Regions from separate parts of the Lysinibacillus sp. fkY74-1 genome, predicted to be linked through region 2. Evidence: a T-box and tRNA genes for the amino acid it is inferred to sense, from the RefSeq annotation. Region 2 holds a T-box; the other holds one or more tRNA genes.

Region 1 (4,716 bases), 1.1 Mb from region 2:
ACCGTTGCAAAAGGATGGCTGTATTGACTCAGAGCAACTTCTACATGCTATTCGAAAAGATACAGCATTAATTTCTATTCAACATGTAAATTCAGAAATTGGCTCTATTCAACCTGTGGAAAAAATAATTGAGGCAGCCAAAGAATCCGCTGTTTACTGTCATATAGATTGTGTGCAATCCTTTGGAAAATTAACTATACCAAGAGGGGGAGACGCCATGACAATCTCTGCACATAAAATAGGAGGACCTAAAGGATGTGGTGCAGTTTATATAAACCCTGCAATCCGTGTTCCAGCACTAACGCCAGGCGTAACTCATGAGAGAGGACTAAGAGGGGGGACTTTAGATACACCTTCAATTGTTTCCTTTGCGGCAGCGGTTGAAAATAATAATTATGAAAGACAGCATTACGAGGAATTAAGAAGATATTTTAAAAGTCGCCTACCTAAAACAGGCCAACTAATAGAGTGTAAGCAGCAATTGCCGAATATTTGTGGTGTTATGATGAGTAAAGTGGAGGGGCAGTATGTATTATTAAAATTAAACGAGGCAGGGATTAGTATATCAACAGGAAGTGCGTGTGATATTCATAGCGAATCCGGAACAAAAGCCATTTTATCGATGAATTATTCAATCGAAGCGGCTCGCCGATTCTTTAGAATATCTTTCGGAGATTCAACAACATTTAAAGAAATTGATAGATTGACTAGGGAACTTGCTACTATTTAGTAGCAAGTTTTAAGTTAGATAATAAGCTGAAAATATATAGATGAAAAATAATTGTTTTCTTTTGAAACAACTATTGCTATAATATTTTGCAGGGCAATATTTTCTCTTACTTAACAAAAATATCTTTTAAAAGTAATAATTTCTTTTTTTTATAAAAAAGTATTGCACAATATGAGAAAACGTTATACAATAATTCTTGTCTTGAAGGACAGGTAAACAACTTCAAAACAAGATACATAATAAAACAGTCTAGTGATGATGGCAAAGAGGTCACACCCGTTCCCATACCGAACACGGAAGTTAAGCTCTTTAGCGCCGATGGTAGTTGGGGGCTTCCCCCTGTGAGAGTAGGACGTCGCTAGGCATAATACCCAGGAGGATTAGCTCAGCTGGGAGAGCATCTGCCTTACAAGCAGAGGGTCGGCGGTTCGAGCCCGTCATCCTCCACCATTCGCCGGTTTAGCTCAGCAGGTAGAGCAACTGACTTGTAATCAGTAGGTCGTGGGTTCGATTCCTATAGCCGGCACCATTTTTTGAGCCATTAGCTCAGTTGGTAGAGCATCTGACTTTTAATCAGAGGGTCGAAGGTTCGAGTCCTTCATGGCTCACCATTTAAGTACCAACCATATTAAGCGGGTGTGGCGGAATTGGCAGACGCACTAGACTTAGGATCTAGCGCCGCAAGGCGTGGGGGTTCGACTCCCTTCACCCGCACCATTTTTCAATATGCCAGATAAAAAAACTTATGCACATGCGGAAGTAGTTCAGTGGTAGAACACCACCTTGCCAAGGTGGGGGTCGCGAGTTCGAACCTCGTCTTCCGCTCCAAATGTGCCGGGGTGGCGGAACTGGCAGACGCACAGGACTTAAAATCCTGCGGTAGGTGACTACCGTACCGGTTCGATTCCGGTCCTCGGCACCATTTTATATGCGCCCGTAGCTCAATTGGATAGAGCGTCTGACTACGGATCAGAAGGTTATGGGTTCGACTCCTGTCGGGCGCGCCATAAGAACAACGGGAAGTAGCTCAGCTTGGTAGAGCACTTGGTTTGGGACCAAGGGGTCGCAGGTTCGAATCCTGTCTTCCCGACCATTTCCAAAAAATATTATGGGGCCTTAGCTCAGCTGGGAGAGCGCCTGCCTTGCACGCAGGAGGTCAGCGGTTCGATCCCGCTAGGCTCCACCATAGTAAAATAACCAGTATAAAGATCCTGGCGGCGTAGCTCAGCTGGCTAGAGCGTACGGTTCATACCCGTAAGGTCGGGGGTTCGATCCCCTCTGCCGCCATCTTAAAGGACCTTTAGCTCAGTTGGTTAGAGCAGACGGCTCATAACCGTCCGGTCGCAGGTTCGAGTCCTGCAAGGTCCACCATTTATATATTGTTACGGAGGTATACCCAAGTCTGGCTGAAGGGATCGGTCTTGAAAACCGACAGGCGGGTAACACCGCGCGGGGGTTCGAATCCCTCTACCTCCTCCAGTTTCTATGAATGAATGGTGCTTTAAAAACTCGAAAAGACAATATGATTATCGCGGGGTGGAGCAGTGGTAGCTCGTCGGGCTCATAACCCGAAGGTCGTTGGTTCAAATCCGGCCCCCGCAACCAAATGGTCCCGTGGTGTAGCGGTTAACATGCCTGCCTGTCACGCAGGAGATCGCCGGTTCGATCCCGGTCGGGACCGCCATTATTTATTGATAGACGTGATAAGCAAAGAGTGAGCAAGCTTAGCATGGACGAAATGGGTCAGTAGCTCAGTTGGTAGAGCATTAGATTGAAGCTCTAAGTGTCGGCGGTTCGATTCCGTCCTGACCCACCATTTATGCGGGTGTAGTTTAATGGTAAAACCTCAGCCTTCCAAGCTGATGTCGTGGGTTCGATTCCCATCACCCGCTCCAAGGGCCTATAGCTCAGCTGGTTAGAGCGCACGCCTGATAAGCGTGAGGTCGATGGTTCGAGTCCATTTAGGCCCACCAATATTCCGAAGTAGCTCAGTTGGTAGTAGCACCTGACTGTTAATCAGGTTGTCGCAGGTTCGAGTCCTGCCTTCGGAGCCATTTTTTTATGGGGAAGTACTCAAGAGGCTGAAGAGGCGCCCCTGCTAAGGGTGTAGGTCGGGTAACCGGCGCGAGGGTTCAAATCCCTCCTTCTCCGCCATCGGCCCGTTGGTCAAGTGGTTAAGACACCGCCCTTTCACGGCGGTAACACGGGTTCGAATCCCGTACGGGTCATACTAAGTGCAGTAGATGAATTTACATCTACTGCACTTTTTTTATGAACTGAAAAGCTAGAAAACTTAGCAGTAGAGGTAGGGAAAGAAGTAATCCCCCAAATGGATGGGAATGTTATTTTCTTCTTCACATACATGCCAATAGGTGATGATTCAGCATTAGCAACTGAACAAGAGTGGACAGAGATCCTCTTTGGAAAAACCTTTCTGCTGTACAAAAAGGCAATGCACATAAAGTAGATGATGTCATTTGGAGTACAGCTGGAGGAATTTTAGCTGCTGCTATTATGCTAGATCAAGTAGAAGAAATCTTTGCGAAATAATTAATGGATAAGCTATACATTCATGGAAATAAGGTGAGTGTATAGTTTTTTTATTTCCTACGTTAGATAGTAAGAGCATTTTGTATTTTTTAGAGAAATAGACTAAGATGTGGAGAGAGGGGGAGAGATATGAGAGAAAAATTAAAATGGATTCCTAATCAACATGATGTAGGCCAAGATAATGACGGACAAATAACAGCCTTACTTTCGAATTTTACACTTGAACAAGTAAAGAAAGTTAGTCAATTCCAACGTACATATGAGAAGTTTGAAAAGACACCACTCCATCATTTAGCATCATTAGCTTCTTATTTAGATGTAGAAAAAATCTGGATAAAAGATGAATCGTTTCGATTTGGTTTGAATGCCTTTAAAGTACTAGGAGGCGTTTATGCTATCGCACAATATGTTGCCAATCTGCTCAATAAAGATATTGAAGATCTTTCATTTGAACAATTAAAGTCATCCAAAATAAAAGATCAGTTGGGAGAGTTAACCTTTATTTCAACAACAGATGGGAACCATGGTCGTGGGGTAGCTTGGGCAGCTCGAGAGCTAGGTTTTCAAGCACGAATCTATATGCCTGCTGGTAGCGCCAAGGAACGATTACAAAACATTATAAATGAGGGAGCCCATGCTGAAATTACGGCAATGAATTATGATGATACGGTTCGTTATACTTCACACCTTGCTAAAGAACATGGTTGGGTTTTAATTCAGGATACAATGTGGGATGGCTATGAGGAAATCCCATTATGGATTATGCAGGGCTATACAACTCTAATACAAGAGGTTGTTGAAGAGATAGAACAAGCTCCAACCCATGTGTTTTTACAAGCCGGAGTAGGGTCTTTTGCAGCAGCAGTCGTTGCCTTTTTAAGACAATACTATGAGCATGAAATTACTATTGTTTTAGTAGAGCCACATGTAGCTAATTGTTATTATGAAAGCTTTAAAGCAGGAACCAATGAATTTATAACTGTTGGTGGCGACATGCAAACGATAATGGCAGGGCTTGCGTGCGGCGAACCGAATCCTCAGGCATGGCAACTGTTAAATGCCTATACGAAAGTAAGCATTAGTTGCGGGGAAGAAGTAGCAGCAACAGGAATGCGTATCCTTGGTAATCCATTGAACACAGATACACGCATTGTAGCAGGAGAATCGGGAGCAGCTCCATTTGGTTGTTTTTATGAAATCATGACAAATAATCGTTATAGACAATTAAAAGATACGTTACAGTTAAATAGCGCTTCGAGAGTATTATTAATTAATACAGAGGGTGACACGGATAAAGAAAATTATCGACAAATAGTGTGGCATGGAAAATATCAATAGTAATTTAGACGAAAGCCATCGAGAAGTTCACTCTCGATGGCTTTCATTGTAAAAAAAGATGATATTAGTGAATTTTAATAGTGGCAATTTTATAAGCA
Region 2 (4,716 bases):
CCACCCGGATGTACTCGAATGTTATCGCGTAGCAGGGGAGATTAGCTATATTGTCAAGCTAGCAACCTATTCTGTAGAAACATTAGAGCAATTTATTGATGCGACCATGCCCTATGGTACACCCTCTACTAATATCGTGTTATCTGCAAACGAAAAAATGGTGATTACACCTTTTACGGATCTTAACGATAATATGTAGGCTCAGGCGACTTCTGCAAAGCTTCCCTTTAGTAATGTCTTAAAAATGGTGATGGAGTGGAAGTGCCATATTACGAGACGAATGGCAAATCAGTATGAATGTGCACATCGACCAACATGTTCAATAACTAAGTCTGTTTCAAATGGCAGGCTTTTTTTTGTTTGTATCCAACCTTTTAATCTTTTCTGGTTTCAGTTACAATAGTTGTAATATTTTTCTAATTAAAGAGGTGGTCAGTTGATATTCGCTCTATTGGATAATGGGACTGCTTTTTTCCTAAGCCTGCCACTCCTACTCATTTATTTAAAAAGTAGGTCCCGGGATGAGTCCACTTGGCGCTGGTCGATGTCATTATGGATTGTTAATTACTTAGGCATTCGATATTTTGTCTCGTTTGGAGATGTGTTTTGGGTAGTCCTATGTTGGCAGTTACTATTTTTGTGGCCTATAAGTATTGCTATGTATATCCATTTATTCAACAAAGAAAAGAATTGGGCATTTTACATAGGTTTGAAGAAGAAGCATGTACTTCTTGTAGCGTCCTTCATGGTTCTATTCGGTGGTACTCTAGTTTATTCACTATTTCAGGCAAATGAGCAGGTAATTGCTTTTCACCGGCAGGTAATGGAAGAAATTGAGTCTAATCCGGATCGTCAAGAATATTTAATGTATCATACAATTGCACCTTCTACACTTCTTGGTGTAACCGATGATATAGCTGAGGTTCGTAGAGGGCAAATATATGCTTCCACCTTACCCTGGCGTAGCAGGGTAATTCTGCACACGGATGATTGGCAAAAGGAATTTACATATGTCCGTTTTAATAATGGTTGGAAGTTAGAGGGGCTCTACCGGGAGAACATAACCATAAGGAATAAAGGGGAGTTTGACAATTGATACAGGATATATTGATGGCAGGTGATTTAAAAGATAAGCTAAGCACAATAAAACAGCGTCAAACAACATGGGAACAAGTGAATCAAGAACAGCTATTACAGTCCATGCTAGCCCATATCGGCTCGACCGATAGTGAGCTAAGAGATACCTATATTTATAGTGGCTTCTATGAATGGATACTCGAAAAAAATTTGTTAGATATCGTTATAGGACAGACCTCTGGCATTACTGCTTGAACCATTTATTATGGAAAGATATTGAGGAAGTGGCATCAGATGGGGTCTTTACTAGTTCCTTTACAACTTTATTGGTTGCATTTATTTTAGCAAGAGATTTAGAGGATGATTTTTTAACGCAGGACAGGATAGACGAAGGTCAAACAAAATTACTGGCTTATGTAAAAGAAGAAATGGATGGAAGGGCTTTGTACCTGGCAAGGGATGGGCGCATAGTGTAGCACATGTATCAGGTGCGATCGATGAACTTGTGAAAAATCCTAAAATAAAGAAAACTGCCTATGTTGATATGTTACATGCATTAGGGTCCATTTATTTACAGCCTCAATATATCTTTATTCATGATGAGGATGAAAGGCTGTTAGTACCCATTTTTGCGATGTTGGAGCGAGGCTTAGCACAAAATGAGGTAGTCTGATCATTCCAGTAAATTCCATCAATCCTATCCACATTAAAAGATTAAGTGGACGAAGAGTATTTTTATCATGTAAGGTTTAATAGTAAAACATTGCTAAAGAGCTTTTTTATTCAAACGAATCACCAAGCTCAGTATGCAACCTTGCATCGAAGCATTATCACTTGTCTAAATGAGATTAATTAAGATTGTCCACCGTTGACAGACAATTGGTAAATCTGATAAGATGAGTGACAATAAAAGCATACAAATTCGTTGATGAGAAAAAGTAATGTTTCATTTTGTTCTACAGAGAGCCGACATTTGGTGGAAGTCGGTGTGCAGGTGTTACATGAAAATCCTCTCTGAGAAGGTTGGCTGAAAACAGTAAGCTAACCCGGGTGTCTACCGTTAAAAAGAACACGTATGATAGTACGTTGCTGAGTGCTATTGACTGGCGTCAATAGAATTAGGGTGGTATTCGCGGTTAACCCCGTCCCTTTCTTGGGACGGGGTTTTTTGTATGCCTTTTATACAAAATAGAATTGTATAGGAGGAATTAAATGCAAACAGAACAAAAGAAAGAAACGACGCTTGAACGAGAAACACGGATACGGACATTGTGGGAGCAAGAGGGAACATTTTTAGCCTCTGTCACAAATCGAGCTGGACAGCAGCCCTTTGTATTTTATGAGGGACCACCGACAGCAAATGGTTTACCACATGTTGGGCATGCCTTTGGAAGAACGATTAAAGATGTAGTGGCCCGCTATAAAACAATGCAAGGTTTTTTTGTTGAACGAAAAGCAGGCTGGGATACACATGGTTTACCTGTAGAACTAGGAGTAGAAAAAGCCTTAGGTATCTCAGGGAAGCAGGAGATTGAGAAGTATGGAGTGGAGCGCTTTATTCAAGCGTGTAAAAATAGTGTTTTTACCTATGAACAGAAATGGCGTTCCTTTACAGAACAGCTTGGCTATTGGCTTGATATGGATGATCCCTATCTCACATTAAGCAATGATTATATAGAATCGGTGTGGCATATTTTAAGTCATGTTCATAAGGAACAGCTTTTATATAAAGGGCATCGTGTTTCACCATATTGCCCGAGTTGTCAAACATCCTTAAGCTCACATGAGGTAGCTCAGGGCTATAAGGATGTGAAAGATTTATCTGTCACAGCTATGTTTAAGCTTGCTGATTGTGATGAATATTTCTTAGGCTGGACCACAACACCATGGACATTACCCGCCAATGTAGCGTTGGCGATGAACCCATCTTTACAATATGTACGGGTAAAGCAAGGGGATCAGGTATTTATTTTAGCCAAATCTTTGGTTTCTAAGGTTTTCACTGAAGCTGTGGAAATTTTAAGTGAGCATACTGGGCAGGAATTTGCTGGTGTGTCTTATCAGCCACCATTTTCATATGTAACGGTTCATCAAGGTCATGTTGTCGTGATGGCTGATTATGTCACGGAGAATAGCGGTACAGGGATTGTGCATATTGCTCCAGCATATGGGGAGGACGATTATAAAACGGTTCAACAGCATGGCTTGTCCTTTGTCAATGTAGTGGATCTGAAAGGCTGTTACACAGAAGAGGTGCCAGAGCTTGTCGGACGATTTGTAAAAGATTGTGATGTGGACATTATAAAAATGCTTGCGAAAAAGGAGCTCTTATTTAGTAAAGAAAAATATGAGCATAGCTACCCGCATTGCTGGCGCTGTGATTCTCCATTATTGTACTATGCAACGGATAGCTGGTTTATCAAAATGACCGCTTTAAAAGAGCAATTATTACAAAACAATCAGCAAGTGACTTGGTATCCTAGTCATATTAAGGATGGGCGATTTGGCAACTTCCTCGAAAATATAGTGGATTGGAATATAAGCCGCAACCGCTATTGGGGTACGCCGTTGAATGTCTGGATTTGTCAGAATTGCGGTCATGAGGAGGCTCCTCATAGTATCACAGCGTTAGAAAAATTAGCCAAGGGAGCTGTCGATCAGCAAATAGAGCTTCATAAACCGTTTATTGATGAAATTGTTTGTACTTGTCCTACATGTCAAGGAGATATGACGCGGACACCAGAGGTAATGGATGTATGGTTTGACAGCGGCTCAATGCCATTTGCACAGCAACATTATCCATTTGAAGATGTCAAGGCTTTTCACAATCAGTTTCCAGCAGATGTTGTGATTGAGGGAATCGACCAAACACGTGGTTTTTTCTATAGCTTATTAGCGGTTTCGACGTTATTTACTGGAAAGCCTGCTTATAAACAGGTGTTATCGTTAGGGCATGTGTTGGATGAACATGGACAAAAGATGTCAAAAAGTAAAGGCAATGCATTAGAGCCTGTAGAGTTAATGGACCAATATGGGGCAGATGCATTACGTTGGGCATTTTTAGTTGATAGCTCTCCTTGGAATCCAAAGCGTTTTTCCAAAAAGATTGTGGTGGATGCCAAATCAAAGCTAGTGGATACATTGGATAATACATTTAAATTTTATCAGCTCTATGCCAACATTGATGGATTTACGTATGATGCTACAAATACTGGTACACGAACACCTTTAGATCAGTGGATATTGTCACGATTGCATCACACAATTCAGCTTGTGACGGCAGCTATGGATGAATTTCAATTTACGTATGCTACAAGAGAAATCGCACAATTAATGGAAGAACTAAGCAATTGGTACATTCGTCGATCACGTGCAAGATTTTGGGCACATGGGCTGACAGCGGATAAACGAGGTGCATTTAGTACCCTTTATGAGGTTTTAACGAACATTTGCCGATTACTTGCACCATTTACGCCCTTTATCACCGAAGATATTTACCGACAATTAACAGGCAAGAGTGTGCATGTAGAAGACTACCCAATCTACGAAGAAAAGCTTGTGAATCCTCAGCTGGAACAAGAAATGTCTACGGTTTTAACGGTTGTAGAGCTGGGTAGGAGTATACGTAATAGTCAAGGA

Evidence for each region. A T-box is a leader RNA that pairs with one kind of tRNA and senses whether it is charged. The one in region 2 lies ahead of ileS (isoleucine--tRNA ligase), so its partner is inferred to be a tRNA-Ile.
Region 1: it has a tRNA-Ile gene. The T-box ahead of ileS (isoleucine--tRNA ligase) is inferred to sense a tRNA for this amino acid. The anticodon was not compared.

The regions. Positions count from the first base shown of each region.
Region 1 covers NZ_CP170173.1:3,564,372-3,569,087, reverse strand. Annotated here, with positions in the region: gene ACE1MS_RS17550 (cysteine desulfurase family protein) at 1-730, shown strand, start outside; rRNA gene rrf (5S ribosomal RNA) at 979-1,094, shown strand; tRNA gene ACE1MS_RS17540 (tRNA-Val) at 1,105-1,180, shown strand; tRNA gene ACE1MS_RS17535 (tRNA-Thr) at 1,184-1,259, shown strand; tRNA gene ACE1MS_RS17530 (tRNA-Lys) at 1,266-1,341, shown strand; tRNA gene ACE1MS_RS17525 (tRNA-Leu) at 1,363-1,447, shown strand; tRNA gene ACE1MS_RS17520 (tRNA-Gly) at 1,484-1,558, shown strand; tRNA gene ACE1MS_RS17515 (tRNA-Leu) at 1,564-1,652, shown strand; tRNA gene ACE1MS_RS17510 (tRNA-Arg) at 1,661-1,737, shown strand; tRNA gene ACE1MS_RS17505 (tRNA-Pro) at 1,747-1,823, shown strand; tRNA gene ACE1MS_RS17500 (tRNA-Ala) at 1,841-1,916, shown strand; tRNA gene ACE1MS_RS17495 (tRNA-Met) at 1,944-2,017, shown strand; tRNA gene ACE1MS_RS17490 (tRNA-Ile) at 2,025-2,101, shown strand; tRNA gene ACE1MS_RS17485 (tRNA-Ser) at 2,117-2,209, shown strand; tRNA gene ACE1MS_RS17480 (tRNA-Met) at 2,261-2,335, shown strand; tRNA gene ACE1MS_RS17475 (tRNA-Asp) at 2,339-2,414, shown strand; tRNA gene ACE1MS_RS17470 (tRNA-Phe) at 2,471-2,546, shown strand; tRNA gene ACE1MS_RS17465 (tRNA-Gly) at 2,552-2,625, shown strand; tRNA gene ACE1MS_RS17460 (tRNA-Ile) at 2,627-2,703, shown strand; tRNA gene ACE1MS_RS17455 (tRNA-Asn) at 2,708-2,784, shown strand; tRNA gene ACE1MS_RS17450 (tRNA-Ser) at 2,794-2,884, shown strand; tRNA gene ACE1MS_RS17445 (tRNA-Glu) at 2,887-2,958, shown strand; partial or broken gene ACE1MS_RS17440 (iron siderophore-binding protein) at 3,012-3,280, shown strand; gene ACE1MS_RS17435 (diaminopropionate ammonia-lyase) at 3,410-4,618, shown strand; gene ACE1MS_RS17430 (trypsin-like peptidase domain-containing protein) at 4,683-4,716, opposite strand, start outside.
Region 2 covers NZ_CP170173.1:2,496,658-2,501,373, reverse strand. Annotated here, with positions in the region: gene ACE1MS_RS12135 (Lrp/AsnC family transcriptional regulator) at 1-199, shown strand, start outside; gene ACE1MS_RS12130 (hypothetical protein) at 545-1,096, shown strand; gene ACE1MS_RS12125 (hypothetical protein) at 1,093-1,332, shown strand; partial or broken gene ACE1MS_RS12120 (DUF2785 domain-containing protein) at 1,269-1,750, shown strand; T-box leader at 1,994-2,230, shown strand; gene ileS (isoleucine--tRNA ligase) at 2,290-4,716, shown strand, end outside.